4 regions of the Phosphitispora fastidiosa genome follow, and region 3 is predicted to be linked to each of the others. Evidence: riboswitches for the same ligand, from Rfam matches in the RefSeq annotation. Region 3 holds a riboswitch; each other region holds the start of a gene.
What was found. A riboswitch is a leader RNA that binds a small molecule or an ion and turns the genes downstream of it on or off. The one in region 3 is predicted to bind cyclic di-GMP.

Region 1 (9,777 bases), on a different contig from region 3:
AAAACACTTCAGGAGACCGGGAAAATCCCTTTTGTGATTATGCCGGTGCCCAGAATAATTTCTTCCAGCTGTGGTCTGTCGATCAAGATTCCTCCGGATAGCTTGCATGAGTCGGTGGAAATTATGAAGAATTCGGGTACTGCAATTGAAGGGGTTTACAGGATAGACAAAAACAGGAATACAGCGGACAGGTTAATCTAGTAAAAAACACAAGGCAAAAAGGATTTTATAACAGATGAAGGATAACAAATGCTAAAGATTAAGAAGGTTAGGCTGGGCCTAACCTTCTTAATCTTTTATGACATAAGTCCAGTTTTCTCCATTATTGTTGTCCCAGTTACTGGCGCTGTCCTTGAAACAGAAATTCAACTGATCGTCATTCATGTGCAGGACCGGTGATTCCCAACCCCTGTCCGACTTCTTTAGTGGGTGGTCATAGGTTGACTGCCAGCCGCGCCGGGTTCCAAAACCTGCTCTCATAAATACTTGGTCGGCGCCTGATTTTGACAGTAACCCATCATAAATGATTTTAACATTTTTACCGTCGGAAGATGTGGGATCAGCCTTGATATGTGACCAGGAAACGTAGTCGCCTTCACCGTTATGGGATTTTAGATATATCACATTTTCACCTCCAATACAATTTTCAGTCAATAGTGTTCCCATTGGAGGAATAGTTACACTTTGAAAAAAATGGGGCTAATCATTAGTTCAACCAATTTCGCCATTACTTGTAATCAAACTGCTAATCTGATATAATAAAATATCGTGGAACCCTGTAATACCAAGGTTTTAAGGCGGCTGAACTCACGCTGCCGGTCACTATTCCAACAAGGACGGTGAGACTATGCTTACCAAGAAACAGGTTGAACATGTAGCTCTACTGGGCAGGCTGGAATTATCAGATGCTGAAAAGGAAACCTATGCGACCCAGCTGAGCGAGATTCTGGAGTATTTTGAGGCTTTAAATAAACTTGATACAGAGAATATTCCGCCTACAGCCCATGTTCTTCCCCTTAAAAATGTTTTCAGGGAGGACAAGGTGTTTGAGCACCTCGATAATGAAAAAGGCCTGGCAAATGCGCCGGCAAAGGAAGGAAACAGTTTTAAGGTGCCCCGGATTCTATAAAAGCAAGGCAGGAGGGATGCAAGTTGCAGTTCAATGCACTAACCGCACATGAACTTCATGATAAATTAGCCAATAAAGAGATCAGCTCAGTAGAGCTTACTCAGGCTGTTTTTAAGAGGATTGATGAAGTTGAAGAAAAGGTAAGGACTTTGGTTACCCAGACCAGGGACAAAGCCCTGGGGAAAGCCGCTGAAGTTGATGCCAAAATTGGCCGTGGCGAGGTAATCGGCCCATTGGAAGGAATTCCGGTGGTCATCAAAGACAACATGTGTACAGAAGGTATTTTAACCACATGTTCTTCGAAAATGCTCCATAATTTTGTGCCTCCATATGATGCGACTGTTGTCGAAAAATTAAAAGAGGCCGGCGCAATCATAATCGGGAAATCTAACATGGATGAGTTTGCCATGGGTTCCTCAACCGAAAACTCAAGGTTTTTTGCCACCCGCAACCCTTGGGATACAGACCGGGTTCCTGGAGGCTCCAGCGGCGGCAGTGCAGCAGCGGTTGCTGCAGATGAGACCATCTACTCCCTGGGTTCAGATACCGGCGGTTCTATCAGGCAGCCGGCCTCCTTCTGTGGTGTGGTGGGACTTAAGCCCACTTATGGCGCTGTCTCCAGATATGGGTTGATAGCTTTTGCCTCTTCTCTGGACCAGATTGGCCCCTTTGCCAAAGATGTCAGGGATTGTGCCCGGGTATTTGGTACAATTGCCGGACACGACTCTAAGGATTCCACTTCAGCGGAATTTGCCGTACCTGATTACACTTCATTCCTTACCGGTGATGTAAAGGGTTTGAGAGTAGGTATTCCCAAAGAGTACTTTGTTGAAGGTACAGACTCCGGAGTTAAGGAACTGATAAATAATGCCATCAAAAAATTCGAAGAGCTCGGCGCTGTCTGTGAGGAGACCTCACTGCCGCATTCCGAATATGCACTGCCGGTATATTATATCATTGCTCCGGCAGAAGCCAGTTCAAACCTGGCCAGGTATGACGGAGTCAGGTATGGTTACCGGGATGAGTCAGCTGAAGATATTGTGACCATGTTTATGCGGACCAGAAGTGAGGGGTTCGGAACTGAGGTCAAGCGAAGGATTATGCTTGGTACATATGCTCTCAGTTCGGGGTATTATGATGCTTATTACCTCAAAGCGCTGAAAGTGAGGACTCTTATTAAGCAAGACTTTGACAGGGCCTTTGCAAACTTTGATATTCTGATTTCACCTACCGCCCCGACACCGGCATTTAAATTCGGTGAAAAATCAGATGACCCGATGCAGATGTACTTGTCTGACGTATTTACGATTTCCGTGAACCTGGCAGGTATTCCCGGGATAACAATTCCGTGCGGCTTTGTGAACGGGCTTCCTGTAGGGCTGCAGCTCATGGGCAGACCTTTCGGTGAAGGCACCTTATTCAGGGCGGCTTATGCCTTTGAGCAGAATACCGGGTTTCATTTAAGCAGACCTAAACTTTGATTAAGCCTGAATAAAAGATTCCGAGAGACTAATGAGGTGAAGTTATATGGCGACACAGTATGAGATAGTTATCGGCCTGGAGGTTCATTCTGAACTCAAGACAGCTTCAAAGATTTTCTGCTGTTCTTCAACTGAATTCGGAGGGGATCCTAACACACATATCTGTCCTGTTTGTCTGGGACTGCCGGGTGTCCTGCCGGTTACCAATAAAAAGGTTGTTGAATTTGGCATCAAGGCAGGGCTGGCCTTGAATTGCACCATAGCTGAGTACAGCAAATTTGACAGGAAAAACTATTACTATCCGGACCTGCCCAAGAACTATCAAATTTCCCAGTATGACCTGCCCATAGCCGAACATGGGTATCTTGATATTACTGTTGATGGGCAGCAGAAGAGAATTGGTATTACCAGGGTCCATATGGAAGAGGATGCCGGTAAACTGGTCCATGAGGGTGAGACTATGGCTGCATCACGTTATTCACTGGTGGACTATAACAGGACGGGTGTTCCTCTTGTAGAGATTGTTTCTGAGCCAGAAATCAGTTCACCGGAGGAAGCCAGGCTCTATCTGGAGAAAATGAAGGCAATCCTGCAGTATACCGAAGTTTCTGACTGCAAGATGGAAGAAGGGTCCCTAAGGTGTGATGCCAACATCTCGGTCAGACCGGTAGGACAAAAAGAGTTTGGGACAAGGACTGAACTAAAGAACATGAATTCCTTCCGGGCGCTCCAGAAGGCCCTGGAATACGAAGCTGAACGGCAGATTGAAGTGCTTGAGGACGGGGGCAGAGTAATCCAGGAAACAAGAACCTGGGACGAGGCCAGGGGAATTACTCTCTCAATGCGCAGTAAAGAAGAAGCCCATGATTACAGGTATTTTCCCGATCCGGACCTGGTTCCCATGGTGATTTCCCCACAATGGATCGAAGAAATCAGGCAGACACTTCCGGAACTGCCGGATGCCCGCAAAGAGAGATATGCCAGAGATTATGCCTTACCTCTGTATGATGCGGAAGTGATTACGGGCTCTAAGGAACTGTCCGACTACTTTGATGAGGGACTGAAATACACCGCTAATGCCAAGGCCCTGAGCAATTGGGTGATGGGTGAATTGCTGAAATATATCAACACCTCCGGAATGAGTGTGGCCGATTTTGATTTCCCCATACCGCCTGCTAACCTTGCCGAACTGATTGAACTTATTGACAGTGGTGATATCAGCGGAAAGATAGCCAAGGATGTATTTGCAGGCATGCAGGAAAAGGGGGAACGGCCTTCAGTGATAATTGAGGCCAGAGGCTTGAAGCAGATTAGTGATGCAGGCGCCATTGCGGCTGTTATAGATGAGGTTATTGCCAAGAACCCACAGTCGGTAGAAGATTTTAGAAACGGAAAAGACAAGGCCATTGGTTTCCTGGTAGGTCAGGTAATGAAGGCAACCAAAGGCCAGGCAAATCCGGGTGTGGTTAATCAACTGCTTAGGGATAAAATGTAGTAATAGGGTGGCTTGTGTTGCTCTCCCCTTTCTTGCCGAACTGGGAAAAAGAGCATTCACACTGCCCTTTTTTTTCTTTGCAAAGGAAGTCACATTGATGACAAAAGGACTCGCTGGAATAATTTTTGGTGGCCGGACAGCGGTCAACGCCAAACCTGACAAAAGTACTCCGCATTCAGAACCTTACCTCCTTATACCTTTTGGTAACATTATTATACAGTTAGATGAATTTTATGCCCGCTCTTTTGCCACCGCCTGAAGGCGGTTTTACTTTTTTCTTCCTTCTAATTCCCCAAAAAACCTGTTCTGCATATAATGTATTGAATTTCAGGTTAAGAGTAGAGAGGAGGAAATTGTGTGGAAAAGATTCGTTCCGCTCTTGACAAGCATCGGAACAAGCTGCTGGCAATGAAAAATGTGGTAGGAGTGGGAGTCGGATATAAGGAAACTGTTCGCGCCTCAACGGGTGAGCCTAAGCAGGGTATTGTAGTCCTGGTAAGGCATAAGTTCCCCGAAAATGAGCTTGAGGCTCAGCACATTGTACCCAAAGATATTGATGGGGTTGTTACAGATGTAATTGAGGTTGGTGATATCCGTCTTCTGGGCGCTATTGACCGCACCAAAAGAGGCGGTCCGGCCCAGCCGGGAATGAGCATCGGCCATTACAAAATTACTGCCGGCACTTTTGGCGCTGTTGTTAAAGATCGGAAAACAAGAGAACTGCTGATACTTTCCAATAACCATGTTTTGGCCAATTCAAGTAACGGCAGGGATAACCGGGCTAAGATCGGAGACCCGATACTTCTCCCCGGGCCCCATGACGGAGGGCTGATGGATAAGGACTTGATTGGCCGGCTGCATCGGTTTCAGCCGGTAGATAAGACGCTTAACCAATCGTCTTGCCCTAAGGCCGCGGCTGCTGAGTTCTGGGCAAATGTGGCATGCCGGTTTATGGCGCCGCATTATGTAGTCAAGTTTTTGCGCGAATCAAGTACCGGGAATACTATAGATGCTGCATTAGCTAAACCGGAAAACCCGAAAAAGCTTAATGCTGAGCTTCTAGAGATAGGCAAAATAACAGGTGTGGCGGAAGCTGAACCCGGTATGACTATCATAAAAAGCGGTCGCACAACAGGAGTAACCAAGGGGACAGTAAAGGTTGTCAATGCAACTGTATCAGTTGAAATGGGAGACGGTACAGAGGCGGAGTTTCACGACCAGATACTGGCCAGTGAGATGTCACAGGGAGGAGACAGCGGCGCATTGGGAGTTGATGATAAGCGCCGGGCGGTTGGACTTTTGTTCGCCGGCTCAGATAAAGTGACAGTATTTAACAAAATACAAAATGTGATGGATAAAATGGATATAACTTTTTAAGAAATTGTATATATTGGTTCCTGGCAAAAGGGGCCAATTTTTTTATTTAAAAGAGTGACTCGGCATAAAATGCTGATGCGGCAGATTTTTTACTTCTCAATTAATGCCTTTCATGGTAAAATATTAACAAATGGCTCTCTTAAAAAAGGACCAATACATAAAATTATGGGCTGCAGCTAAACAGACAGCGAAAGAAGAGGTGGAAACATGTGGCGGAGCAGAATATCAGGATAGTTGATACGACACTGCGCGATGGAGAACAAACTGCCGGTGTGGTATTTGCAAACAAGGAAAAAATAAGAATAGCCAAGTTTCTGGATGAAATCGGGGTCCACCAGATTGAAGCCGGGGTACCGGTAATGGGCGGGGATGAAAAAAAGGTTATCACGGATATCGCCAAACTCGGTCTTAAGGCAAGCATTATGGGCTGGAACAGGGCGGTCATTTCAGATATTGAGCACAGTATAGACTGCGGTGTAGATGCAGTGGCAATATCGATTTCGACATCAGACATACATATCCAGCATAAACTTCAGACAACTCGGGAGCGGGTCCTGGAAAATATGATCCAGGCAACAAAGTTTGCAAAAAAGGCAGGGCTGTATATTTCGGTTAACGCTGAAGATGCTTCCCGGACCGACATGGATTTTCTGATTCGTTTTGCCGCCGAAGCCAAAAAGGCAGGAGCGGATAGGCTTCGCTATTGTGATACCATCGGGATTCTTGACCCTTTCATCACATATGACCGGGTTAAAACCCTGATAGAGAGCACGAACCTGGAAGTAGAAATGCATACCCACAATGATTTTGGCATGGCGACAGCCAATACCTTGGCCGGCATTAAGGCAGGAGCCACACATGCCGGGGTTACGGTATTGGGACTGGGTGAGCGGGCGGGCAATGCCGCACTTGAAGAAGTCGTCATGGCCTTAAAGCATATAGGTGGAATTGACCTGGGCTTCAAGACCGAGATGTTCCGGACGGTAGCCGAATATGTCTCTCTGGCTTCAGGACGGGAACTTCCTGCCTGGAAGGCTATAGTGGGTTCGAACATGTTTGCCCATGAATCGGGGATACATGCAGATGGGGCCATCAAAAACCCCTTGACTTATGAGGTTTTTGCGCCGGAGGACGTAGGTCTGGAAAGACAGATTATCATAGGAAAGCACTCAGGTACCAAGTCCCTGATAGTGAAATTCGCTGAATATGGGATTCATCTTACCAAAGAAGAGGCCAATGAACTGCTGCGAAGGGTTCGTTCTACTGCAGTTGACCTTAAAAGGTCGCTGTTTGATAAAGAGCTGATATATATCTATGAGGATGTGTATGGTTCCCAGGTGTAAAGAGATGCCTCCATTGAGGCGTCTTCTTTTTTAGTGGAAATAATCAGCAATATAGGGTAAAATGTTTAAAGGGTCAATTACCCGTTTACAGACAAAGATGAAGAGGTGAGAGGTTGTGGCATTATTCAGTAATTATGACATGCCAAAAGAAGGAGAAAAAATTATTTTTCAGAACGGCTGCTTAACTGTTCCTGACTATCCCATAATTCCATTTATTGAAGGGGACGGGACAGGTCCGGATATTTGGGCTGCGGCATCAAGGGTGCTTGATGCTGCGGTGGACAAGGCATATGGAGGCCAAAAGAGAATCGCGTGGTTTGAGGTGCTTGCCGGGGAAAAAGCGTTTCACCAAACGGGTGAATGGCTGCCGGATGACACCCTGACTGCAATCAGGGAGTATATTGTTGCCATCAAAGGACCACTGACGACTCCGGTTGGGGGAGGGATACGTTCCCTTAACGTTGCTCTGAGACAAGGACTCGACCTATACGTATGCCTTAGGCCGGTAAGGTACTATAACGGGGTTCCTTCTCCGGTGAAAAATCCCGAGCTTGTGGATATGGTTATCTTCCGTGAAAATGCAGAAGATATTTATGCCGGTGTTGAATGGGCTGAAGGTAGTGATGAAGTCAAGAAGGTAATTCGTTTTCTTACGGAAGAAATGGGAGTGAAAAAAATCCGGTTCCCGGAAACCTCAGGAATTGGCATCAAGCCTGTTTCCAAAGAAGGTACAGCACGGCTGGTGAGGGCCGGTCTCGAATATGCCATAAAGCACAATCGTAAGAGCCTGACCCTGGTACATAAGGGCAATATTATGAAGTTTACCGAAGGGGCATTCAAGAACTGGGGCTATGAGGTTGCGGAAAAAGAGTTTGGTGACCGGGTATTTACCTGGACCCAATATGATAGAATCAGCGCTGAACAGGGCAAAGAAGCTGCCGACAGGGCTCAGAGCGAAGCTGAAAAAGACGGCAGGGTTATTGTCAAGGATGTTATTGCTGATGCCTTCCTGCAGCAGATATTGACAAGGGCGGCAGAGTATGATGTCATTGCCACATTGAACCTTAACGGCGACTACATTTCCGATGCTCTGGCAGCACAGGTGGGAGGCATCGGTATTGCCCCGGGGGCAAATATAAATTACATGACGGGTCATGCGGTATTTGAAGCAACCCATGGCACAGCCCCTAAATATGCCGGTCTTGACAAGGTCAATCCGGGTTCTCTGCTGCTTTCGGGGGTTCTGATGCTGGAATACATGGGGTGGCAGGAGGCTGCAGACCTCATCTACAGATCAGTGGAAAAAACTATTGAAAGCAAGGTCGTCACCTATGATTTTGCCAGGTTGATGGATGGGGCAGTTGAAGTAAAGTGCTCTGAATTCGGTGATGAGCTGATAAAGAATCTGTAATTTTAGGAGAAATGTTTTGAAAACACTAATGTTAGCCTAAATATTTGACGATATATTTAATAACAGAATTTTAAAACCGACAGGGCAAACCCTTCGCAAGACGGGGACGCAAAGCCACGGGTCCTATAAGGTATGTTTATTAAAGGACAGCCGGGTTACCGAAGTTTAACGGTTTACAAGCAAACCAGTCTTTCTTCGGTCTTTTTCCGAGAAGACTGGTCTCCTTATTTTTAGGACGAGTTTTTGCCAAAAACCCTGAAGGGCTGCCGGAGAAATTAAAAGATCGAGGGAGGGTACTTTTTAATGACAAGGAAACCATTTGTCTTGGGTCTGGTATTGTTGACATCTCTTGTATTTGTCAGTGGCTGTTCTTTTAACCTGTCCAAATTGAGTTCCATACTTCCTTCCCGGGAAAAGCCGGAAACTGTCTCGGACAAAGTCTATCAAAACAAGTCTGCAGTTAAGGCCCCTGCCAAGTCCCGGGAAGCGCTGCAAAAAGAATTGGATAGCGAAATCAATCTGGTGGTTGACCAGATTATGGCCGGTAGATGGAATGAGGCTATTAACCTGGGTGAAGCAGCTTATGAAATGGTTCAGAAGGAGCATAAGGGCAACGCGGATTCTGTGAACAGTGCAGTATATGATGCCTACGGTTACGATGCTGCCAAAGAAAAATTGTATGAGGTATTGAGTGCAGCATATGATTTTAAATATCACCTTGAGGGACTAAACAATACTGAAAAAGAAAGATATGTCAGAACCGCAAAAGCCCATTTTGATATCGATCCTTCAGATCCTTTCAAGAAACTGGCGCTGGCAAAGGCACAAATTGATACAGGTGACATGAATCAAGGTCTCGGGCTTCTTGGGGAACTTTATAATTCCCAGTTTAGAGACAAGGATATCACCGAATCTTACGCCTGGGCGCTCTATCTTTCAGGCAGAAAAGATGAGGCCTACAATATATACCGGGCCTTTTATCCCCAGTCAGAGACACTGATTCAGCTTTTTCACAGCGCTCAGGTAATAGAGGAAAAAGACAAGGCCCTGGGACTGAATCTTTATAATGGCGTTACAGGAGCGGCAAATAACCTTATGGTAAAAGACCCTAATGTCAACAATATGAGCGCTCAGACCTACATAGACCAAGTGCGGACTGGATCCCGGAATGCATCTGAAAGGCTCTTGGCAGGAGGGTTCAAGCTCAACTCCCAATACAACCTTCAAAAGATTGACCCGATTGTAAAATCAATCGTGAAGCTTTCGGGTGAATAATCTTAGCTGTATTATTTACCACATATAAAAACCCCCTGGTATATGAATACTAATTACAGAAAAATATTAGGGGGGAAATTTGATGGACCATTTAGATTATGACCATGTGAGCCATAGCAGTTCCGATGGCATGCATGACGTTAGCGGTGTCAATGTTTATCCCACTCCCATCACCCTTGGAGAGCACGTTAATATTATATATGATGGCCTCCTGTCAAGATCCGGAGCACAGGATGTTTATCTACATGCCGGTTTTGGGTTTCACG
Region 2 (9,777 bases), on a different contig from region 3:
CCAGGGCTTTGGTCAACCACACACAGTTGAGCGCTTCTGATATAGCCAGGGAGGCCCTGGAAATCGCTGCCTCAATCTGCATATATACGAATTCCAATATAACAATTGAGGAACTGTAGGGATGCAGTAGGCTCTCCACAGACACCGGATAAATCTAACCTTGTTCCTGGCGAAGTCCGGGAACACCGCTAATTCGTCATCTACCCGCAGGGGGCACGCCGGATCCGTAAAGGCACTAAAGTGCCAACGGCTCCGCTGCTGCCTCAATGGCGGCGCGGGCCGTCCGTGGAAATAAGATTTTTATTATCACCAGATGTTAATAAGGGGGACATTTCCATGCAAGACTTAACTCCAAGAAAAATCGTTACCGAACTGGATAAATATATTGTGGGGCAGAATAAGGCCAAAAAGTCTGTTGCCGTAGCCTTGCGCAATCGTTACCGGAGGAGGATGCTCTCAGCCGGTCTCCGGGATGAGGTTGTACCAAAGAATATTATTATGATTGGCCCTACCGGTGTTGGCAAAACAGAGATCGCCCGGCGCTTGGCGAAGCTTGTCAATGCTCCTTTTGTCAAGGTTGAGGCCACCAAATTTACTGAGGTCGGGTATGTAGGCAGAGATGTGGAGTCAATAATCAGGGATTTGGTGGAGACGGCCATCAGGGTAGTGAAAAACGAGAAGATTTCTGCTGTTGAAGAAAAGGCTGGCGAACTGGCGGAACAAAGGATAATTGAGCTTTTGGCGCCGCTGCCGGAAAAAGACGGTGGGGCCAAAAACCCCTTTGAAGTTTTTTTCGGGGGCGGACAGCAGGACCAGACCACGGATGATGAACACAGCCAGCACATCAAGAGGCTGCAGTTCGAACGGGATACCCTTAAGGAAAAGCTGGCTGCAGGGAAACTGGAGAACGAGTATCTTGAGATAGAGGTTGAAGATACCGGAACCCCTATGGTGGAGGTCTTTACAGGTGCTGGTGTCGAAGAAATGGGGATAAATATCCAGGATATGCTGGGGGGAATATTTCCTAAAAAGAAGAAGCATCGTAAGCTTACTGTCGGGGAAGCGCGTAAAATCCTGGTCCAGCAGGAGGCGCAAAAGCTTATCGACATGGATGAAGTTGTTTCCATAGCAGTGGATCGGGCGGAACAGTCAGGGATTATTTTCCTTGACGAAATAGATAAGATAGCGGGACAGGAAAGCGGTTCCGGGCCTGACGTATCCAGGGGCGGGGTGCAGCGGGATATCCTGCCGATTGTGGAAGGCTCCACAGTAATGACAAAATATGGACCGGTTAAAACAGATTATATCCTTTTTATAGCAGCTGGTGCTTTTCATGTTTCCAAACCCTCAGACCTGATTCCCGAACTGCAGGGGCGTTTTCCAATCCGTGTTGAACTGGAAAGCCTTACCGAGGCTGACTTTAAACAGATTCTTACCGAACCTCAGAATGCCTTGATTAAGCAATATACAGCTTTGCTGGAAACAGAAGGGGTTAGTTTAAAATTTACTGAAAATTCTCTTGATGAAATAGCTAAAATAGCTTATACTGTTAATGAACAGACAGAAAATATCGGCGCTCGACGTTTACATACAATTTTAGAGAAATTATTGGAGGATATTGCGTTTGATGCGCCTGATATCGAGGTAAAAGATATTTCGGTAGATTGTGAATACGTTCGCAATAAACTTCAGGATGTTGTTCAAAACCAGGACTTAAGCCGTTATATCTTATAAGGCCTTGAGCTAAGGGAGGAAAGTTATGAAGGATTTGCTGGAACGAACCCGGGAGATTAATAAACTGCTTCAGAAGGCTGCCGGAAACCCGGTCGATTTTCAGGAAATGGCCGATGTCTTGACTGAAAACATTGAATCAAATACTTACATTGTTGGCAGAAGAGGGAAGCTTCTCGGGTTTTCTTTTGTGGACAAGTTTGACTGTGATGTTATTAGGGATATCATTGAAAATGCAGAACGTTTTCCTGAGAGTTATAATGAGTCGCTGCTAAGGATTATTGAAACAAAAGCCAACTTTAATGAGAAATCAAATACCTGTGTTTTTCATATTGAGAATCAGTGTGTTTTTCAGGATAAGGTAATGACAGTAGTACCTATAGCAGGTGGAGGGGAAAGGCTGGGTACGCTGGTGCTGGCGAAATTTAACGAGCAGTTTACCAATGAGGACCTGGTTTTGGCCGAATATGGCGCAACAGTGGTCGGCATGGAGGTTCTTCGAATAAAAGCAGAACGTGTTGAAGAAGAAGCCCGTAAAAAGGCTGCTGTGCAGATTGCCCTGGGAACCCTTTCTTATTCTGAACTGGAAGCAATTGAACATATTTTCGAAGAGCTTGAAGGTGATGAAGGCCTGTTGGTAGCCAGCAAGATTGCTGACAGGGTAGGAATTACCCGCTCTGTTATCGTCAATGCCCTAAGAAAGTTTGAAAGTGCCGGGGTTATTGAGTCCAAATCGCTGGGCATGAAAGGGACTTATATTAGGATATTGAATGAGCGGCTGTTGGATGAGCTGCATAAGCTGAAACATTAAAAAAGAACCTACAGTGTTATAACACTGTAGGTTCTTTTTTAATTGTGCATGTTGGTGAAAATGGCTCCTGACTGCGTTGTGCGGCTGACCGTAATCCTCGACGTACGTCCAGTACGCCTGCGGTTACGGTCAGCCGTACGCCTTGTCAGGAGCCATTTTCCCACCTCCGGGTCGGATGAATAGCAAAAGCTGAAATGAAAAAAATGCGGCAGTTTAACATACTATGGTGAATCTTTAATCAATGCGTTGTACAACTAATCGCAATCTTGATGCCGGGGGTCCCCCCGTTTTGTCGGGACGGCGGTCTCCGAAGGAGCCGGGGTTCCGGTAACAAAATGGGGGCATGGGGGGTCCCCCCGTTTTGTCGGGACGGCGGTCTCCGAAGGAGCCATTTTCCCACCCGCGGGTCGGATGAATAGCAGAAGAAGTAATTGCAGTGTAATTGCAGGTGAAAACGGCCTTCTGGGAGAGGGTGCGAGATTTGTCGATAAACCAAGTAATTTCAAAGAAAATTAGATAGTAAAAAAAGGATTTTGGGTAACAATGGCGAAATATTGTTACATTGGAAATCGTTACACAATACAGGTTAAAATTGTAGGTTGCCAAATGGTAAAAAATTATAAAAAAATATAAAAAAATGTAAGAAAAGGTAGGAATTTTGGGAACGAATGACGAATACACCCCCAAGGGTTTACATATTTTATCCAGGGTTACATTTTATTCCTGAATGTGAGTTCACAATACATCCAAACTTTGTTAAAGGCAAATTTACTGAAAGGTAAAGGCGCAAAGCTGCGGACCTAGAGGCTTGGTTATGATACCATTACAATTATGCAGTTATCGTAAAAACGGTCATTGAATATTATGATGCTGGTAACTTCCATTATATTGTATTAAATGGGCTATTTATTCAGAGCTATGGTTGCGGGCTGCCGAAGGGAGGTTAGCATTATTATGCCAAACTGCGGTAGCTGTGGTTTGGATTTTTACGTTATGGGAGTGATTAGATTTGATCGAAAATCTGTTAATTACCAAGACGATGAAAATGCTTGAAAAGGGTCTTGACGCATCTGCCCTGAGGAACAGGGTGATCGCGGACAACCTTGCCAATGTGGATACCCCGGGATATAAAAGGTCAGATGTGCTATTTGAGGAAGAGCTGCGGAAGGCTATAGGACGGGAGACTGGACTGGCCGGGAAGCTCACCCATGACAGGCACATTCCGATTGGCAGAAAATCAGAATTTAATGTAACGCCGGAGGTTGTCAGAAGTGAAGATGCGTCTATGAGAAATGACGGTAATAATGTGGATATTGACAGGGAAATGGCGGCATTGGCAAAAAATACAATTATATACAGCGTATTGGCCCAGGAATTAAACGGTGAATTCCAGAAAATTAAGATGGCTATTAATGGAAGATAATGTTCGGGACTGAGGAGGGTTACCATGAATCTTTTTAAGGCATTAGATATCAGCGCATCCGGAATGACGGCACAGAGGCTGAGGATGGACCTCATTTCTGAAAATATAGCTAATATTAATACTACCAGAACCGAGGCGGGAGGACCTTACCGCCGGAAGATGGCTATTTTCGAGGCCAGGGGACCGGAAAGCAGTTTTGCGGGGATCCTGGGCAGAACTCTAGAACAGCAAAAGACAGGTGCCGGGGTAAGGGTTTTAGGGATAAATGAAGACAAGAGCCCTTTTAAAATGGTTTATGACCCCAATCACCCTGATGCCAATGATGAGGGATATGTGAGCATGCCCAATGTCAACATTGTGACTGAAATGGTAAATATGATTTCAGCCACCAGGTCATATGAGGCCAATGTAACGGCTACAAAAGCCTCCAAGGACATTGCGCTCAAGGCTATGGAAATTGGAAAGTAAAGGGGGGTTGACAGGTGAATATTCTGAGCACACCGGTTGATGTGCTGCAGGCTGGTCGTAAACTTGGCGAACTGTCACAGGCACAGAACAATGACAATGACAAGGGTATGGGGTTTGCCGATATGCTGCAGAACTCCATCAATGAAATAAATTCTCTTCAGCAGCAATCGGCTGACCTGAAAAACACCCTGGTTACAGGTGAACTAAATGAGCTGCACCAGGTAATGATTGCGGCAGAAAAATCAAGTCTTTCTTTTCAGTTAACACTCCAGATTCGCAACAAAGTTGTAGAAGCATACCAGGAAATTATGAGAATGCAGGTATAACAGTTTTTTTTCTTATAGAGTGGAATGAGGTGACTTGTCTTAATGAAAGAGTATTTGTTGCAACTGAAAACGCAGTCTATTGAGTTGTGGCAAAAAATGAACAAAATACAGAAATCAGTCATTGTAGGTTCGGCGGCTCTTCTGATTGTGGTTTTAATTCTGCTTACCAGAAGCGCGACTATGCCGGATTATGGGGCCTTATTCACTCTAAAAGACGAGCAGCAGGCAGGGCAGATAGTAGAAAAGCTTAATGAGAAAAAAATACCTTTCAGGTTTGCCGACAATGGAGCCGATGGTACCGTTACCATTATGATTCCTAACAAGGATATTACCCAAACACGGTTGGAATTAGCCGGTGAAGGAATGCCCACAGGCGGAGTTGTCGGATTTGAGAGTTTTGATAACACTAAGTTCGGGGAGACAGATACCGATCGCCGGGCCAGATACCTCCGTGCACTGCAGGGCGAACTTACCCGCACAATCGAGGGGATGTCCGAGGTCGATAGGGCCAGAGTGCATATTGTCCAACCCGAACCTTCTCTTTTTTCTGAAGACCAAAAAAGTGCTACCGCAGCAGTGATGTTAAAGCTTAAACCCAACAAGACCCTTGAGGAAAGCCAGGTCGCAGGTATTGCCAAGCTGGTGACCAACAGTGTTGAGGGATTAACGGAAGATAATATTACTATTGTTGATATTAACGGAAATGTTCTTTCCGAAAACACCAGCGGTTCAGAAAGCGGCGCTATTTCGGGAAAACAGGTCGAAGTAAGGCAGCAGTATCAGAAACAGTACCAGAGCGAGCTTCAGGATTCGGTTGAGAGTATGCTGGAAAAAATCTGGGGCCCGGGGAAGGTTGTCTGCAGGGTTAGCCTGGATATTGATTTTGATAAGATTGAGCAGAAAAGGCAGGAGTATGGGGATGCAGTACCCAGAAGCACCGAAGAGTCCGAAAAGACCAGCACTACCACCAACAGTACTGCAGCATTAGGGGCGCCGGGTACTGACAGCAATATTCCGGGCTACGAAACTGCCGGGGAAACCGGAACCAGTGAAACCACAGAAATACATGAAATCAGAAACAATGAGATTAATACATATGAAGAATTCAGGGAGGTCGCCCCGGGCGGTGTGAAAAGAATGTCTGTGGCGGTTGTTATTGATAGGGAGATTGACGCTAATCAGCAGAAGGTTGTCGAAGACATTGTTAAGAGTGCGGCAGGATTCGACACTAACCGTGGCGATCAGTTGTCGGTTGCCGGAATGCCGTTTAATACCGAGTATCAGGATGAGCTGAGCAAGCAGATAGCTGATGCAGAGCAAAGGCAGATGTATATTTACGGCGGGGCAGCGGCTTTGGCAGCAGTTGTTCTGATTGGGGTCATTGTTGGCAGTGTAGTGGTCATGAGACGCAGAAAGCAAGACAAAGTACCCCTGGAAGACCAATTTGTGATTAGCAGGCCATTGTCGATAGATGAATTAGAGGATAACAGTATTCCTGAAAAAGACCTGACACCTGAAGAGAAAGAGCAGAAAAGAATTAAGGAACGCGTGGAAAACGTTGCTAAAGAGCAGCCTGACGATATCGCCCAATTGCTCCGTACCTGGTTGATTGAAGAATAGAGGTGACATTAATGGCGAGAGCCTTGACGGGAAAACAAAAAGCAGCAATTTTACTCATTTCCCTGGGTCCGGAGGTTTCTGCAGAGATATTTAAGCACCTCAGAGATGAGGAAATAGAAGAGCTTACTATTGAAATTGCCAATATACGCAAGGTCAGCGCTGATGATAAGGCCGATATCCTGTCTGAATTCCATGATTTGCTGGTGGCCAGAGATGTCATATCCTCCGGAGGTATCGAATATGCCAGGGAGGTTCTGGAAAAGGCTCTGGGCAACCAGAAAGCCCTGGATATCATTCAGAGACTTACAGCTACCCTACAGGTCAAGCCTTTTGACTTTGTCAGGAAAACAGACCCTGCGCAGCTGCTTAACTTTATTCAGTCAGAACACCCGCAAACCATAGCCCTGATTATTGCATACCTGGCTCCTGACCAGGCTGCCACTATACTTTCGGCGCTGCCGCCTGACCGCCAGGCGGATGTAGCCAGGAGGATTGCCATGATGGATAGCACCTCCCCGGATGTAATCAGGGATATTGAACGATTGTTGGAACGAAAACTTTCATCAGTGGTTTCCACCGATTTCACCAGTGCGGGTGGAGTTCAATCTGTTGTTGATATCCTTAACCGGGTTGACCGCACAACTGAGAAAACCATTATGGAAAGTATGGAAATACAGGACCCGGAAATGGCCGAGGAAATCAAGAAAAGGATGTTTGTTTTCGAAGATATCGTACAGCTTGATGACAGGGCAATCCAGCAGATACTCCGCGATGTGGACAGCAAAGACCTTGCTCTGGCACTTAAGGGGTCAAATGAGGAAGTAGGCGCCAAGGTTCAGCGTAACATGTCAAAACGCGCAACAGATATGCTGAAGGAAGATATGGAATATATGGGTCCTGTCAGGCTGCGTGACGTAGAAGATGCTCAACAGCGCATAGTAAACATTATCAGAAAGCTGGAAGAAGCTGGGGAGATTGTCATTGCTCGTGGCGGAGGAGATGAAGTAATTGTCTAAGGTTATAAAGGGTTTGTCCGTCAAGCTGCAATCCCCAATGATTGTACGACATGGCAGTGATACGGGACCGGAACCTCTCCCCGATGATTACCATGGGCCCATATCCGAACAGGATGTAGGACAGCTAAAGGACCAGGCAGCACAGATCCTCAGTGAAACTGAGCAGATGGTTAAGGAACTTCTTGGAACTGCCAGACAGGAAGCTGAGAAGATAATCAGGAACTCCAGGGAAGAGGCCCAGGATTTAATTGAAGTAGGCCGCCAAAAACTAAGGGAAATTGAAGAAGAAGCATATGCCAAGGGTTGGCAGGAAGGCAATAAGGCTGCCATGGAGGAGTATGAGGCAAAACTCAGGGAAGCGGACGCCATTCTGGAAAAGGCCGAAGAAGAAAAATGGCGGGTTGTGGCAGGCTCTGAGGAAGAGATTGTCAGGCTGTCTGTGGCGGTTGCCAGGAAGGTTATCGACCGGGAAATGGAGACAAACCCTGAAATTGTGGCAGATATGGTTAAACGGGCCGTTCAGAAGGCTACCGACAGAGAGGAACTAACTGTAAGAGTCAATCCAGATAACCTGGATGTTACTATAAATGCCAGAGATGATATTTCACAGGAAGTGAAAGGGATTCGCAAATTAAAGGTTTTGGCTGACCCGGCAATTGCTCCGGGGGGTTGTGTAGTTGAAAGTCACAATGGTACTGTTGACGCAAGAATCGAGAGACAGATGAATGAGATAGAACAAGCTTTGATGGAAGTGAATCCAAATGCAAAAGTTTGAAAAGTATTTTCAGGCCATAGAAAAGACAGAACCGATTAAGACAAACGGTAAAGTCACCCAGGTTATCGGTCTTATTATCGAGTCCCAGGGTCCTGGGGCCAACCTGGGGGAATTATGTTATGTTTTTCCGAATAAAGGTTCTCTGAAGATAAAGGCAGAGGTTGTAGGGTTCAGAGAAAATAAGATTCTCCTGATGCCCCTCGGTGAACTAAGCGGTATCGGTCCCGGGTGTGAAGTTGTGGCAACCGGGGATACCTTCAGGGTTGGTGTGGGAAACCGGATTCTGGGAAGGATTATCGACGGTCTGGGTAATCCCCTCGATTGTGGCGGATGCCTTGAGATTTCAGTGGATTACCCGGTAAATAATAGTCCGCCTAATCCACTGGACAGGAAACGGATCACGGAACCTCTGTCAATAGGAGTTAAGGCAATAGATGGTATGCTGACCTGTGGCAAGGGACAGCGGATTGGGATATTTTCCGGAAGCGGGGTTGGTAAGAGTACCCTTTTGGGAATGGTTGCCCGAAACACATCAGCCGATGTTAATGTAATAGCTCTGATTGGCGAACGTGGCCGTGAGGTCAGGGAGTTTATTGAGAAAGACCTGGGTGAAGAAGGTCTGCGGCGTTCGGTAGTGGTTGTGGCCACTTCGGACCAACCCGCACTGGTACGGTTGAAGGGCGCCATGGTAGCGACTACAATAGCAGAATACTTCAGGGACCAGGGGCTGGATGTGATGTTTATGATGGATTCGGTAACCCGTTTTGCCATGGCCCAAAGGGAGATCGGGCTGGCAGTAGGCGAACCTCCTGCCACCAGGGGATATACTCCTTCTGTATTTGCACTATTGCCAAAGCTTCTGGAACGCTCCGGGACCTCAGCCAGTGGAACCATAACCGGGTTGTATACCGTACTTGTAGATGGCGATGACCACAATGAACCTATTGCTGATGCTGTAAGGGGTATTCTGGATGGGCATATAGTTCTCACCAGGGAACTGGCAATGCAGACCCATTATCCTGCCATAGATGTTCTGGCAAGTGTCAGCCGGGTTATGAATGACATTGTGCCAGAAGGCCATAGGAAGTCTGCTGATGAAATGCGCAGCATAATGGCAACTTACAGGGAAGCTAAGGACTTGATAGATATTGGAGCTTATTCAATGGGCAGCAACCCAAAAATAGATTATGCCATATCTAAGATCGACCGGGTGCTTGAATTTTTGAAACAGGGTGTAGATGATAAATATACTTTTGAGGATGCTGTTGATATCCTCAGGGCTCTTGCCGAGAACCGTATATCGGCATAAGAAGGAGATGAAGCCCTATGAAAAAGTTTGTCTTCAAGCTCCAGACGGCACTTGACCTCAAACTGAAGGCTGAGGAAATGAAAAAGGAAGAACTGGTTACGGCAACTGATATATATAAGGAAAGCTGCCGGGTCCTGGAATACCTGAAAACAAGATTGGCTGAAATTCAGGATACGGTAAGAGGGAAACAGGGAGAGCAATTTGATGTCACCGAAATAAGGAGATGCCAGGACTACATACCTGTCATCAATGAACATATCAGCCAGCAGGCGCTGATAACTGAGGAGCACCGCGTCGC
Region 3 (9,777 bases):
TAATCTGAGAGCAGCAGTTTCAGAGTTAAATGTGACTGATCTGAACAATATCCGCATGTACACCATGGATAAAGCTGAAGTCAGGTTTGGTGATACGGAACGGATACCGGAAAAGATCAATCTTTATCAGGAGGTAATCAGGCAAAAATATGCTAATAAGATTCAGTATATTGACATAAGTTATAAGGGCAGTCCTGTGATAAAATTCGTCCAATAACTAACTGGGATTGGGAAGCAGGAGAAACACTAACATTTATAGAAAAAATAACCATTTGAAAGGTAAGGGATGCAGCATTGAAAAGAGGACAAATTTCAATAGCCATTGTACTCCTTTTTCTCGGCATGATGATTGCCGTGCAGGTACGGGCGACCCAACAGGCTGAACAGAATGTGCCGACTGCGCGGGTGCAGGAACTTACTACCAGGCTCAAAGAAGTCAAGGAGGAACGGGATTCCCTTGTTATTGAAGTTGACGACCTCCGCACCAAGCTTAATCAGGTAAGTGCCGGGGGTGCCAGTCAGGCCATCAGAGATGAATTGGCCAAGGCCAGGATGGAGGCCGGAGTCCTGCCAGTTAAAGGTAAGGGTGTTGAGGTGACCATGAATGACAGCCCGAAGGAACTACAACCCGGCGAAGACCCCAACCTGTATATCCTTCACGAGGAGGACCTCCTCAAGGTGGTCAATGAATTACGTGCCGGCGGGGCTGAGGCCATGTCCATAAACGGCCAGAGAATCCTGGCAACTTCTGAAATCAGGTGTGCCGGCAATACTATTTTGGTGAACACAAAAAAAGTAGTACCTCCGATTACCATTCTGGCAACAGGGAATCCGGATACCCTCAAAAGCGGGCTTGAAATTAAGGGCGGTATATTTGAGCAGCTAAAATACTGGGGTCTGGTGGCGACGGTAGAGAAAAGTGATGATATTACCATTCCGGGTTTTTCGGGACCGGTGACTTTTAATTATACCAGTCCGGTGGAAGACAGCGGTAGATGAACGACTGAAAGAGGGTTGATTTATAGTGTGGTTACCTTTATTAGGTTTGATAATCGGAATAGTAATAGGCATTCAGGCGCCTTCTCTGCCTCAGGCTTATGCCCAGTATATGTCGGTTGCGGTACTGGCTGCACTGGACTCGGTATTTGGGGGAATCAGGGCCGGAATGGAAAAGAAGTTTGATGATACTATCTTTATAACAGGCTTTTTCAGCAATACTCTGCTGGCCGCCGGACTTGCCTATATCGGGGAAAGAATCGGGGTAGCGCTGTATACCGCAGCCATATTTGCCTTTGGGGTCAGGATCTTTCAAAACCTTGCAATTATAAGGAGGCACATTTTAAAAAAGTAGAAAAAATTGAAATTCAAAAAGAGGGAATTTAAGTTCCATGTGGAATTTTACCATTATTCCGGTTTTGGTATCTTGAAAAATGAATGGGGTTCATATACTTTAAAGGGGAGTAGAGCTTCAAAGGAGGTCAAAATTTTAATGCTTGAATTTGAAATCGATATGGACCAGTTTGCCAATATAAAAGTCATCGGCGTTGGCGGCGGAGGAGGAAATGCGGTCAATAGGATGATTACGGCAGGGTTGAAGGGTGTAGAGTTTATTACGGTAAATACTGATGCCCAGGCTCTGTATATGTCAGAAGCTCAGCACAAGATGCAGATTGGAGCCAAACTGACTAAAGGACTCGGAGCCGGAGCCAATCCCGAGATTGGGCAAAAGGCTGCTGAGGAGAGCAGGGAAGAGTTAGCCAAGGCCCTTAACGGTGCTGACATGGTATTTGTTACCGCAGGTATGGGTGGCGGCACCGGGACAGGAGCTGCTCCTATTGTGGCTGAAGTGGCTAAAGAAATCGGCGCTCTTACTGTCGGGGTGGTGACCAAACCCTTCACCTTTGAGGGAAGAAAGCGCCTGACCCAGGCCGAAGGCGGTATTTCCAACTTAAAGAATAAAGTCGATACCCTGATAACAATTCCAAATGACAGGCTGCTCCAGGTAATCGACAAACATACTTCTATTGTGGAGGCTTTCAGGATAGCAGATGACGTCCTGCGCCAGGGTGTCCAGGGCATATCTGACTTGATTGCGGTACCTGGACTTATCAATCTTGATTTTGCTGATGTGAAGACAATTATGACTGAAACAGGGTCGGCCCTAATGGGAATTGGTATTGCTTCAGGTGAAAAAAGAGCCTCAGAGGCGGCTGAGTCAGCTATTTCCAGCCCGCTTTTGGAGACCTCAATCGAAGGAGCCCGGGGTGTGCTGCTGAACATCACCGGCGGTTCCAGTCTGGCGCTCTTTGAAGTCAATGAGGCTGCCGAAATTATAGCCCAGGCTGCTGATCCCGAGGCAAATATTATCTTTGGCGCGGTGATTGATGAGTCGATGGAAGATGAAGTCCGGGTAACCGTTATAGCTACGGGTTTTGACCAAAAGTTTAACCGCAAGGAAATTAATTCCGAACTGGACATAAAACCATTTGCGACTGATGACCTTGATATTCCGGCATTTCTGCGCAGGAAATAAGGGGCACAGGAGGTAGGTTTCTTGAATTGTCATGAGTGTAGATACCTGATGTTCGACCTGATTGATGATAAGCTGTCAGAGGATCTCAGGCAAGAGATGGAAAAACACCTGGATGAATGTCCTTCATGTGCCCAGAGTTTTGCTAAAATGAAGGCCAGGGAAGCGGCAAAGGAAAAAGAAGAAAAGGCTTCAGGCCTTTTCTGGTACTTGTTAATGCCCTCCGGGGGCTTTAAAAGGTTTTTCTTTGTGGGGGCTATTTTCACGTTCATTTTGGTCATGGCGCTTATTTCAGTTCAGCTTAAAGGACAACTTTTCGATTTCTTTTAGAAAAGTAGATTCTTAGTAATACAGAGTCTTATAGTAATATAAAGCTGCCGGCTTAGTATAAGCCGGCAGCTTTTTCAACGTATAGAAAGTATATTTTTTTATGTCTTTGACCTTGCTCCGGGTTTCTGTTGTTTTATCAATTGAGAAAGAGGAATCAATAATTGAATAGGGGCAGACTACATTTCATACCCCCAAAACCGCATTTTAGACCCCGAAAACCGCATTTCAGACCCTTTTGCCGGAAAATGTAAAAAAAGGTGGTAAAATGTAAAAAGGAGCATAAAATAAACAAAATCCAGAATAAACAAGATCCAGAATAAACAAGATCCAGAATAAACAAGATTCAATTCCCCGATAAAGGCAAACCCGCCGAAAGGCGGGGGCGCAAAGCCACGGGTCTAAAGCATATCGCGACCGACTTTTATTAACCGTGATATGCTATGACAGCCGGGCTGCCGAAGCAGAATTTGCTATATTACATTACAGTAGAAGCGCCTATCTTATCGGGTAGGTGTTTTTTGCGTCTGCGAAGGAGGAATGATGAATGAGAAAAACATTTAAAAAGCAGTTGTGGATTAAGGTCCTGGCTGTTGTTCTGGCCCTGGCCCTGAACATGGGGGCCCTGGACGGGGTAATCAGGCTGGCTGTGCAGGAATGGACCCTGGGAGGTTTTGAAGGGTTCCTGCGCCCGGCAGCGGCCAAGAAGGTTGATGACACGGTCTATGACACCGGGCCTGAGAAAAACGAGCCGGGCAGGGACAAAAATGTCCTGCCCGAGACTGCAGGGCCCAAAAAGCCCAGAAACCCGGCGGTCCTGGAGGCCAAAAGCAGAAATGAGGTCAGGGAGAAAAGAACTGAGTACTCCAAAACCTTCAAAATCAGTGACAGTGAATACAGGACTGAGGTCTACCAGGAACCGGTCCATTACAGGGATGAAAACAACGGGCTGGCAGACATAGATAATACCCTGGTGGAGTCACCGGAAAAAGGCTATGCCTTTGAAAACCGGGCCAACAGCCTTAAAGTGCGCTTTTCTGAGAATTCATGGGTTAAGTCCCGTGAAAAGGCCGGTGAAACGGTCCGTGAAACGTCCGGTACAGCCTCCCGGGAGATGTTCTGGGGGAAGCCGGGGGAACAGAAGCTGGGAGAGATACAGCAGAAGGAGCATGCCATTGCCTGGCGCCTTCTGGGCAGTAAAGAAAGTCCGGCCAGGGCTGTACAGAATACCTTAATCTACCGCGGCATAACAGACCATACCGACCTCAGGTACATTATTGACGGGAAAACCCTGAAGGAGGAAATCATCCTTAATGACCCGGAGGCCCCGTCTGAGTTTAAGTTTGCCCTTGATATAAGGCACCTGGACTACAGCATGCGGGACGATGGCTCTATCGATTTCACCGACCCCGGTACAGGTGATGTTATCTGGAACATGCCCACACCATACATGTATGATGCCAGGGGCGAACGCTCTCAGGCCGTAACTGCAGAAATAAGTCGTAAATACGGCCTGTTTGGCGAAACGGTGCTCACCGTGACAGCCGACCCCGAATGGCTCACTGCCCCGGACAGGGCTTATCCTGTTGTCATCGACCCCACCCTCCAGCCGGGAGAACGCTTCGGCAGGGACACCTTTATTTCCTCAAAGTACCCCGATACCGCCTATAATGACAGTGAACACCTCTATGTGGGGGATACTGCCGGATTTGGGGATACCATGAGTTTCTTCTATTTCCGTGATATTATCCGTGAAGCCAATGCCACGGTAACGGAAGCCACCTTTTCTGTTTATGCCGCAGGGGGCAGTCCGGATTCTGTTGACCTGTACCGGGTAATCCCTGACGTGATGTGGGATTATGAGGTATTGACATGGAACTGGTGGCAGACCGTGTCCGCACGGGGCGATACCCTGGGTGAGCTTGTTGACAGCACGGCAGGCCCGTCTTCCGGGTGGTGGAATTTTGATGTCCTGGACCTGGTCCAGAGGTGGATGGAAGACCCGGTCAAGAAGAACGGAGGACTGGCCCTTGTCCCCGGTTCCGGCTCAGGTTATGTAAAATTAATTTCCAGCAACTATGGCGCTGATGATGACCCCAGGTCAGACACATATAACAGCAAACATCCCAAACTGGCTTACACATATACCCTGAACCCGCCCCAGCCATCGGCGGACTTCAGCCTGGGCATCGACCGTGATACAGGTGAAATCAGGGTTTACGGCAGTGCTAGGGATGATGCCAGGATATATCTCTCCACCGGTGACGGGGATAACTATACCACCTCTGCTGACAGCAGCGGTGACTGGGAAATAGACGGGCTGACCTTTGAAGAAGGTAAATACAAGACCATCTCCATGTACTATACATATGAAATTGAATGGACCGATGAAGAGGGCGAAACCCATACCGAGACAATTACCGGTGACACCACCTCCCAGAAATTCCTGGTGACCAGGTACAGCAAAGGGGCCAGGATGAAGAGGATGGCCAAATTCTATTACCTGGACGGGACAAAAGATGACCTGCTCAAAGAAATAAATGAAATTGATTCAGAGCTTGATATGGTTGTCGGGGACTATGTCCTTATCCCTGACCCCAAACGGGAAAAACCATATATAGGCGGAGAGATCATCATAAACCCTGATGAGGAATACCGCTTGAGGGAAAAGATAAGGCCCTTATATGCCAATGGTGATATAGTCGGCAACTCTGTTGATGCTGCCACCGGGAACTTCTTTGTCATAGATACCGACCTGTCCTTTGACGCCCTGGGGCTGCCGGTGGAATTCACCAGGTTCTTTAATGCCCGGGAACCTGAAATATACCGGGGGCCTATGGGGCAGAACTGGTACATGGGCTATGACAAGATGCTGGTAAAATATGAGGATGGTTCCATACTGGCCACCGGCGGTGACGGGGGAGGGTATTTCTTCCGTAAGTCGGGTAGCCGTTATGTCTCTGATGATGATGTCACCGAACAACTGGTGAAGAACGGTGACGGGACCTATTCAGTCATCACCAAATATGACACCGTCTATCACTTCAATGATGACGGGATGCTGGACCGGGTTACCGACCGCAACGGGAATGCGGTAACCATGACCTATGACGGGGAAGGACTGCTGCGGCAGGTGACTGATGCTGCCGGAAGGACCTGTACCCTGTATTATGACGAAATGGGCCGGGTGATCATAATCCAGGATCCTGAAGGCCGCCAGGTGGACTATGACTATGACAACTGGGGACGGCTCCTCCAGGTAATTGACCCCAACGGCGGGGCTGTAAAGTATGAATATGGCTATGTGGATGAAGAGGGCCTGGCCCATGACAACTACCTGGTTACCAAGGTAACCGACCCTATGGGCAATGTGGCTGTAGTTAATGAATATGACAGTCAGGGTCGGGTCATCAGGCAGACCGATGCCGCCGGTTATACTGTCAGCATGGATTATGACAGCGGGAGGACAACATATACCGACCGTAATGGAAATGAATTTATTTATGAATTTGACAGCGAATACCGGGTGACAAGCATCTCCGGGCCTGATACGGCTGACGGGACGGTTTATGTAAATTATGCGGCACCGGCAGAGGACAGCAAATTCACTGATACCCAAACCGGGGGCACGGTATCCGGCATCACGGATATGTCCATAAATGAAGGAACTGTGACGGGAGAACCGGATCCTGTGGTTACCTCTGCTTCGGCAACCCGCATCCTGGCAGAGTACCATTATGACGGACGGGGCAACCGGGACACGGTGACTGATGCCATGGGCAATGTGACCCAATATGATTATGACACCCGGAACAACCTGACCTCAGTTATAAATGCAGACGGTAAAGAGAACACCTATGTATATGATAATGACAACAATGTTACAGACATCATTGATGCCATGGACAATAAGACCCTCCTGGAATATGACGGAAATGGCAACCTCCTTAGGGTGACTGATGCCGAAGGGAAGACAACCACATATACCTATTACGGCTCCGGCCAGGTAAAATCAGTATCAGACCCGGCAGGGAAAACGGTGTCCTATACCTATGACTCTGACGGGAATGCAGCCACAGTAAAAGACGGCAGGGGATATATCACTTATTACCGCTATGACGGTATCAGCAGGCTGGAAGAAGTCGAAGACCCCAAAGGGAACTACACATATTATGAATATGACGACAACGGCAACCTGCTGGAAGAAAGGACACCCATCGGCACAACCATCAACAGCTACAACTATAACAATTACCTGACAGGCACCAGGGACCCTGAGGGGAATGTGACCACCTTTGAATATGAAAGCAGGGGACTAATGGTCAGGGGAAAAGACCCCCTGGGGAAATATACCTGGATGGGTTATGACGGCAACGGCAGCCGTTTGTGGACAAAGGATGCCAACAACAACCGGACTGATTACCGCTATGATGACCTGGGCCGGCTGCGGGAAATTATCGAGCCTGCCGGGGATATCACCACATATTCCTATGACCCCAATGGGAACAGGACAGCAGTCATAGATGCCAAAGGTGAAACCACATACTATGAATATGATATCCTGAACCGCCTGGAAGCAGTTATCGACCCCCTGGGGCGGAGAGCTGCATACACCTATGACGACCTGGGCAATACCCTCACCTACACAGACTTTGACGGGACAGTCACAGAGTACCGGTATGACAGCCAGTCAAGGGTAAGAGAGGTTATCGACCAGATAGGGAGCACCACCAAATTCACCTATGACCGTTCCGGCAACAGGGAGACCGTCACCAATACCCTGAATCAGACATATGCCTACCGTTATGATGATAACAACAACCTGGAAAAGGTAATCAACCCGGCAGGGAACATCACCCGGTTCGAGTATGATGAGACAAACAACCGGACAGCTATGATTGACGCCCTGGGCCAGAGGACCACCTATGAGTATGACGACATGGGCCGTCTGGTTGGGGTGGCTGACCCGTTAAACCGTGATACCGAGATCGAACTTGACAAAAACGGCAACCGGCTGGCAGTCACAGACGGCAATAATAATACCACCAAGTTCGGCTATGATGCCAATGGACGTCTGGAACAGGTTATTGATGCCAAAAACAATACCACCAGGTACAAATATGATGATGTCGGAAACCTGGTCTTATTCACTGATGCCAATCACCATACCACCGAATACAGATACAACCAGAAGAACCTGCTTACCGAAGTAATCAATCCCCTGGGGCAAAAGAACTCGTTTGACTATGACCAAAACGGCAACATCATCTCCAAGACAGACCCCAATGGCAGCAACGTAGAATATGAATATGATGAACTCAACCGCCTCCTGGGGGCCTATTACCCTGATGGCAGCTATGTCGAATACGGCTATAACGACCAGGGTAAACGGGAATGGATGGAAGACATGTATGGTACCACCTGGTATGACTATGACCAAATGGGCCGCCTGACTGCAGTAACCAACCAGGATGACATGACCACCGAATATGGCTACAACCAACTGGACCAGAAAACAAAAGTCCGCTACCCTGACGGTAAGGAAGTAACCTACAGTTATGATAACCTGAACCGCCTGGAAACGGTAACCGACCGGCTGGGTAAAGCCACTACGTACAAATATGACGCCGTGGGCCGCCGCACAGATACTGTCTTACCAAACGGGGTAGTCACCTCATATGACTATGACAGGGCAAACCAGCTCACTGCTATTGCCAGCAGAAACCCGGCAGACAAACTCCTGGCCAAGTATGAATATACGTATAACGGGGCCGGGAACCGGGATAGCTTCACCCAGACCGTAGAAGACATGGTCTATACCACAGATTATGAATATGACCCCCTAAACCAGCTCATTGGAGTGGACAACCCCAATGGCGGCCAGGTGACCTATGACTATGACCCGGCGGGCAACAGGATAAAAATGACAAAAACAGAAGGGGATTGCATCACCACCACGAAATATGAATACAACGAAGCAAATGAACTGCTCAGGTACAACATGAATGAAGGCCCATACACCGAGTTCCGCTATGACAATAACGGGAACAGGACCACCAGAATAGAGCCCGGGGACCGGGTAACCACATATACCTGGGATTACGAGAACCGCCTCACAGAAGTAAACTTTCACCAGGATAAGTGGGTCGGATTCGAATATGACGGTGACGGCAACCGCATCACCAAGCTGTCAGCTATGACCCAGCCGTGGCATGAAGAAGAGATTAAACAGGACAACGGCAAAGGCAATGACCCTGAGTTTGTGCCTCCCGGCCAGCAGAAGGTTAAGAAGCAGAGGGCTGACCTGGTCTATATGCTGCTGAAGAATGACAGGGGTGAGGGAGGCAAAAGCAAAGGCAACAGCGGCGGAAATGGCGGCGGCAGCAGTGGGAATAACGGTGGCGGTAATAGCGGCGGCAGTAACGGCAATGGGAATGACAAGGATAAGCCTGACAACGGTAAAGAGAACGGAAATGAAAAGGATAAGGTCAATAACGGCAAAGACAGTGCTAAAGTAAAGAATAAAGACCTCGATATAAAGGATAGAGAAGCTAAAAAAGAGAAGGCCAAGGCTAAGAAGGGCTACCGCAAAAAAGGGAAATACGAAAATCGGGGTAAACACCTGGGGTGGTATAAGAATGGGAAGATACCCCAGGGCCCTGAAGGTGAAAAAGTTGAAATCACTTATTACCTCAACGATGTGTCTGACCCGCTTACTCAGGTATTGATGACCTATGGTGAAGATGGCAACTTCAACGCAGCCTATACTTACGGATTAGAGCGTATCGAAGTTGAGGCATTGGATGAGACCAGGCCGGAATCCCAGGACCCGCTGTATTACCTCTATGACGGCTTAGGCAGTGTCACCTTTATGGTGAAGCCAGACGGGAACAAGCGTGACCACTACCGTTATGATGAGT
Region 4 (2,654 bases), on a different contig from region 3:
TGATTTCCTGCAGAAGCTTCCGATCCGGGTAGCGGTTTATAAATTCGCCAAAGGTGTCCAACACCAGCCTGTCCAGTGTATCTGTCAGAACGATTTTGTCCGCTTGCTCCTTTTTCAGCATGATAAAGCTCGCAATGCTGGACGGAGACTTCTCAAAGTAGTATTCCTGGCGCTTTCCGTCAAGACCGTACATATATCCGATGATTAGCTCCTTCTTTAGCAATTCAGTCAATGCTTCCTTTTCCATTTCGTGTTCCTCCCTGATATTTTGAATTTAATCCCAGAAGGATGCGGCAGGACGGAAAAGACCGCCCTGCCGCATAGTTTCCAAGATCAAAAAAATGATCTGCTTGTTCTTCATTACATATTAACGCTTCTATTCGACACTACTTCCCGAAGCGAAAAAAGCCTTACGGCTCTCAGTGCGGCAGCATAAACGGTTTGCCGGTTGAGCAAACGCCATAGGAATTTCACCTCTCCCAGGATCTCTGCGAGCCGCCCCCATTGCTTGAGGTCTGTGGCTGGACGGAAGTAGCATTGTCACTGTCCATTTCATTGCGAAACAGTCCACCACAGACTGTTTTATGACCAGGCGTTCCCGCTCGTCACCTTCGATGCCATCGGTTCGACGGATGAAATTCATCCGCAGGCAGTCTTGGCGCGCCCGTCAACGTCGCTGCCGCTTTTCACACGGCTGGACAGCTCATGTATTTATGCTGCCGGATATGTAATTTTCAAAGAGCAAGAGAGAGAACATAAAAACCCCCTCACTTCTATAGGGAAAAAATGAGGGGGTTGCACGGAAAAATTCTTATTTTTCCATAAGTTTTTTTATTTTGCCAAGGATTTTTATCTTTCTGTCATGGATGGTCATATAGGGACTCCCTGTTTCCGCCGAAAACTGACGCTCGCTTTTGCCCCTAAGATACAACTCCTCGATGAGCGTTCTTTCCGACTTGTCGAGCATTTCGAGGCATCGGTACAGCTTAGCGATCATCATCCTTTTTATGATCGCGTCCTCCAGGGACTCCATCATAGTGGATATTATGTATTCCACGGAAACGCCGTTCTCGATACAGCCTTCGAGCGAGATGTTGTTTTCTTCTGATAGCTCGTCCAGGTATTTTTCCCTGTCCCGGCACTTGTAATATGCTTTATAGACCTCCTTTGTCACAGAAACGCGCTTGCCTCTAACCAGCAGAGTATATTTTTTGCCATAGTTTTCCATCGACTTGTCCTCCATTTCGAGATCTTTTAAATCTGAAAAATGAAGAACAAGCGGAGGAGAGCGGCACCTTTCGAATGTAACAATGTACCTATTTGTCGTTTTTTCTCGAATAAATGTGATTTTTGTCAAAAAGAAAACCGCAATCTGCGTATTGCAAACTGCGGTTTTCCAGTCAATATGTGTGTGCTGCAATATGAAAAATCTTATGGATGCGCATAAAGCCATAAGGCCGGAGAGTGCATATTCGTACCGAGAGAGATAATGCTTGCGTAATTTTTTTCATGTGCCAATCCTCCCGATGCTTGTAAACAGTCTCAGGTTGCGCATGAGTGTTGTATTACCGAAATTCTCAACCATGGCAAACAAAAAAACCCGCCGCTATAAAGGGCAGGTTTAATACTAGTCTCTGCGGCAGCTAGGCTATCATAGTGCAGCAAGCACTTTAGACCCTATGGCTTTGCGTCCCTGCCTTTAGGCAGGTTTGCCCTTTTCGCTGATTATTCTATTTTTATCATCAAGTAAGTTTTTTCTAAACTTCATTATCGATTGAATTCGATTAAATCTCTTGCATTTACTGGCCAAAATATTTACCATAAGAGAAAATTTTTACTTTAATACTTTTTAGGAGGTTCCGGTTGATAAAACATAAACATGCTGTTTGTCCCAATATTCGTCATAGCGACCACAGTCAATACTGCTGCCAATCCTTGGAACATTATTTTAGTCATAATCTTCCACATTCTGTCTCCCCCCTTTCACTTTAAATGTAAGTAAAATGTCCCATAATCCTATAAACCTATGTCCCAACGGTGTTAGAGTAAATGCCTGCCACAATAGTGCAAACGCCATTGTCCAGCCAATCAAACTGTCAGTTCCCAGAATAGTTAAGATAATAGATATCATCACTACTGCAATTAGCGTATACCAACGAAAGGCTACTTCTTTAGCTCTGCTGCTAAAAGGCTTATTAAGGGGAGCCTGGGGTGAATAATACCAATATAAAAAAATGGATAGTACCGATATAGCAACCAAAACGATTGTTGGTAATAAGCGGATAAAAGGATGGACAGTTTTAATTGTGTAACCTAACGCTGTAAGTATTAGCACACTTGTTACCAGACACCGATAATATGCAGAGCAATGCGCTCCACCGGATAATGTACGAATTAAGCCAGTTACTACAAGTAAAATTGCAACTTCAAGGACGACACCCAGCATCGCTGCTATCAAAAATAGAATGCTTAATTTTAAGATACTGCCCAGCAAAATTTCAGCACCGAAGGCCAGAAATTCCACTTGATCAAGTCTGGAAACTTTTTTTGCAACATATGATCCAACAACTCGTCCTAGTTTATGAATTGAAACTTCATGCACCTTAAGTCACCTCTATTTTATCGTACCAGCCATCCTCAATATTTCACATAGC

Region 1: it holds a riboswitch for cyclic di-GMP, as region 3 does, so the genes downstream of both, Ga0451573_RS17885 (tetratricopeptide repeat protein) here and Ga0451573_RS02530 (DNRLRE domain-containing protein) in region 3, are expected to answer to the same signal.
Region 2: it holds a riboswitch for cyclic di-GMP, as region 3 does, so the genes downstream of both, flgB (flagellar basal body rod protein FlgB) here and Ga0451573_RS02530 (DNRLRE domain-containing protein) in region 3, are expected to answer to the same signal.
Region 4: it holds a riboswitch for cyclic di-GMP, as region 3 does, so the genes downstream of both, Ga0451573_RS17980 (sigma-70 family RNA polymerase sigma factor) here and Ga0451573_RS02530 (DNRLRE domain-containing protein) in region 3, are expected to answer to the same signal.

What each region holds. Positions count from the first base shown of each region.
Region 1 covers NZ_JAHHUL010000027.1:19,114-28,890, forward strand. Annotated here, with positions in the region: gene Ga0451573_RS17845 (putative Se/S carrier protein) at 1-201, shown strand, start outside; gene Ga0451573_RS17850 (carbohydrate-binding protein) at 289-624, opposite strand; gene gatC (Asp-tRNA(Asn)/Glu-tRNA(Gln) amidotransferase subunit GatC) at 848-1,129, shown strand; gene gatA (Asp-tRNA(Asn)/Glu-tRNA(Gln) amidotransferase subunit GatA) at 1,153-2,610, shown strand; gene gatB (Asp-tRNA(Asn)/Glu-tRNA(Gln) amidotransferase subunit GatB) at 2,657-4,105, shown strand; gene Ga0451573_RS17870 (S1 family peptidase) at 4,463-5,482, shown strand; gene nifV (homocitrate synthase) at 5,692-6,825, shown strand; gene icd (NADP-dependent isocitrate dehydrogenase) at 6,941-8,236, shown strand; cyclic di-GMP riboswitch class I at 8,310-8,399, shown strand; gene Ga0451573_RS17885 (tetratricopeptide repeat protein) at 8,540-9,511, shown strand; gene Ga0451573_RS17890 (carbohydrate-binding protein) at 9,594-9,777, shown strand, end outside.
Region 2 covers NZ_JAHHUL010000020.1:18,604-28,380, forward strand. Annotated here, with positions in the region: gene hslV (ATP-dependent protease subunit HslV) at 1-119, shown strand, start outside; gene hslU (ATP-dependent protease ATPase subunit HslU) at 337-1,734, shown strand; gene codY (GTP-sensing pleiotropic transcriptional regulator CodY) at 1,760-2,542, shown strand; cyclic di-GMP riboswitch class I at 3,294-3,479, shown strand; gene flgB (flagellar basal body rod protein FlgB) at 3,552-3,965, shown strand; gene flgC (flagellar basal body rod protein FlgC) at 3,990-4,433, shown strand; gene fliE (flagellar hook-basal body complex protein FliE) at 4,448-4,759, shown strand; gene fliF (flagellar basal-body MS-ring/collar protein FliF) at 4,802-6,379, shown strand; gene fliG (flagellar motor switch protein FliG) at 6,391-7,395, shown strand; gene Ga0451573_RS15820 (FliH/SctL family protein) at 7,388-8,170, shown strand; gene fliI (flagellar protein export ATPase FliI) at 8,157-9,479, shown strand; gene fliJ (flagellar export protein FliJ) at 9,497-9,777, shown strand, end outside.
Region 3 covers NZ_JAHHUL010000002.1:16,678-26,454, reverse strand. Annotated here, with positions in the region: gene Ga0451573_RS02555 (cell division protein FtsQ/DivIB) at 1-217, shown strand, start outside; gene Ga0451573_RS02550 (DUF881 domain-containing protein) at 295-999, shown strand; gene Ga0451573_RS02545 (small basic family protein) at 1,025-1,351, shown strand; gene ftsZ (cell division protein FtsZ) at 1,490-2,533, shown strand; gene Ga0451573_RS02535 (anti-sigma factor family protein) at 2,555-2,860, shown strand; cyclic di-GMP riboswitch class I at 3,210-3,320, shown strand; gene Ga0451573_RS02530 (DNRLRE domain-containing protein) at 3,405-9,777, shown strand, end outside.
Region 4 covers NZ_JAHHUL010000028.1:132-2,785, reverse strand. Annotated here, with positions in the region: gene Ga0451573_RS17985 (recombinase family protein) at 1-247, opposite strand, end outside; gene Ga0451573_RS17980 (sigma-70 family RNA polymerase sigma factor) at 812-1,228, opposite strand; cyclic di-GMP riboswitch class I at 1,636-1,724, opposite strand; gene Ga0451573_RS17975 (cyclic lactone autoinducer peptide) at 1,840-1,968, opposite strand; gene Ga0451573_RS17970 (accessory gene regulator ArgB-like protein) at 1,949-2,602, opposite strand.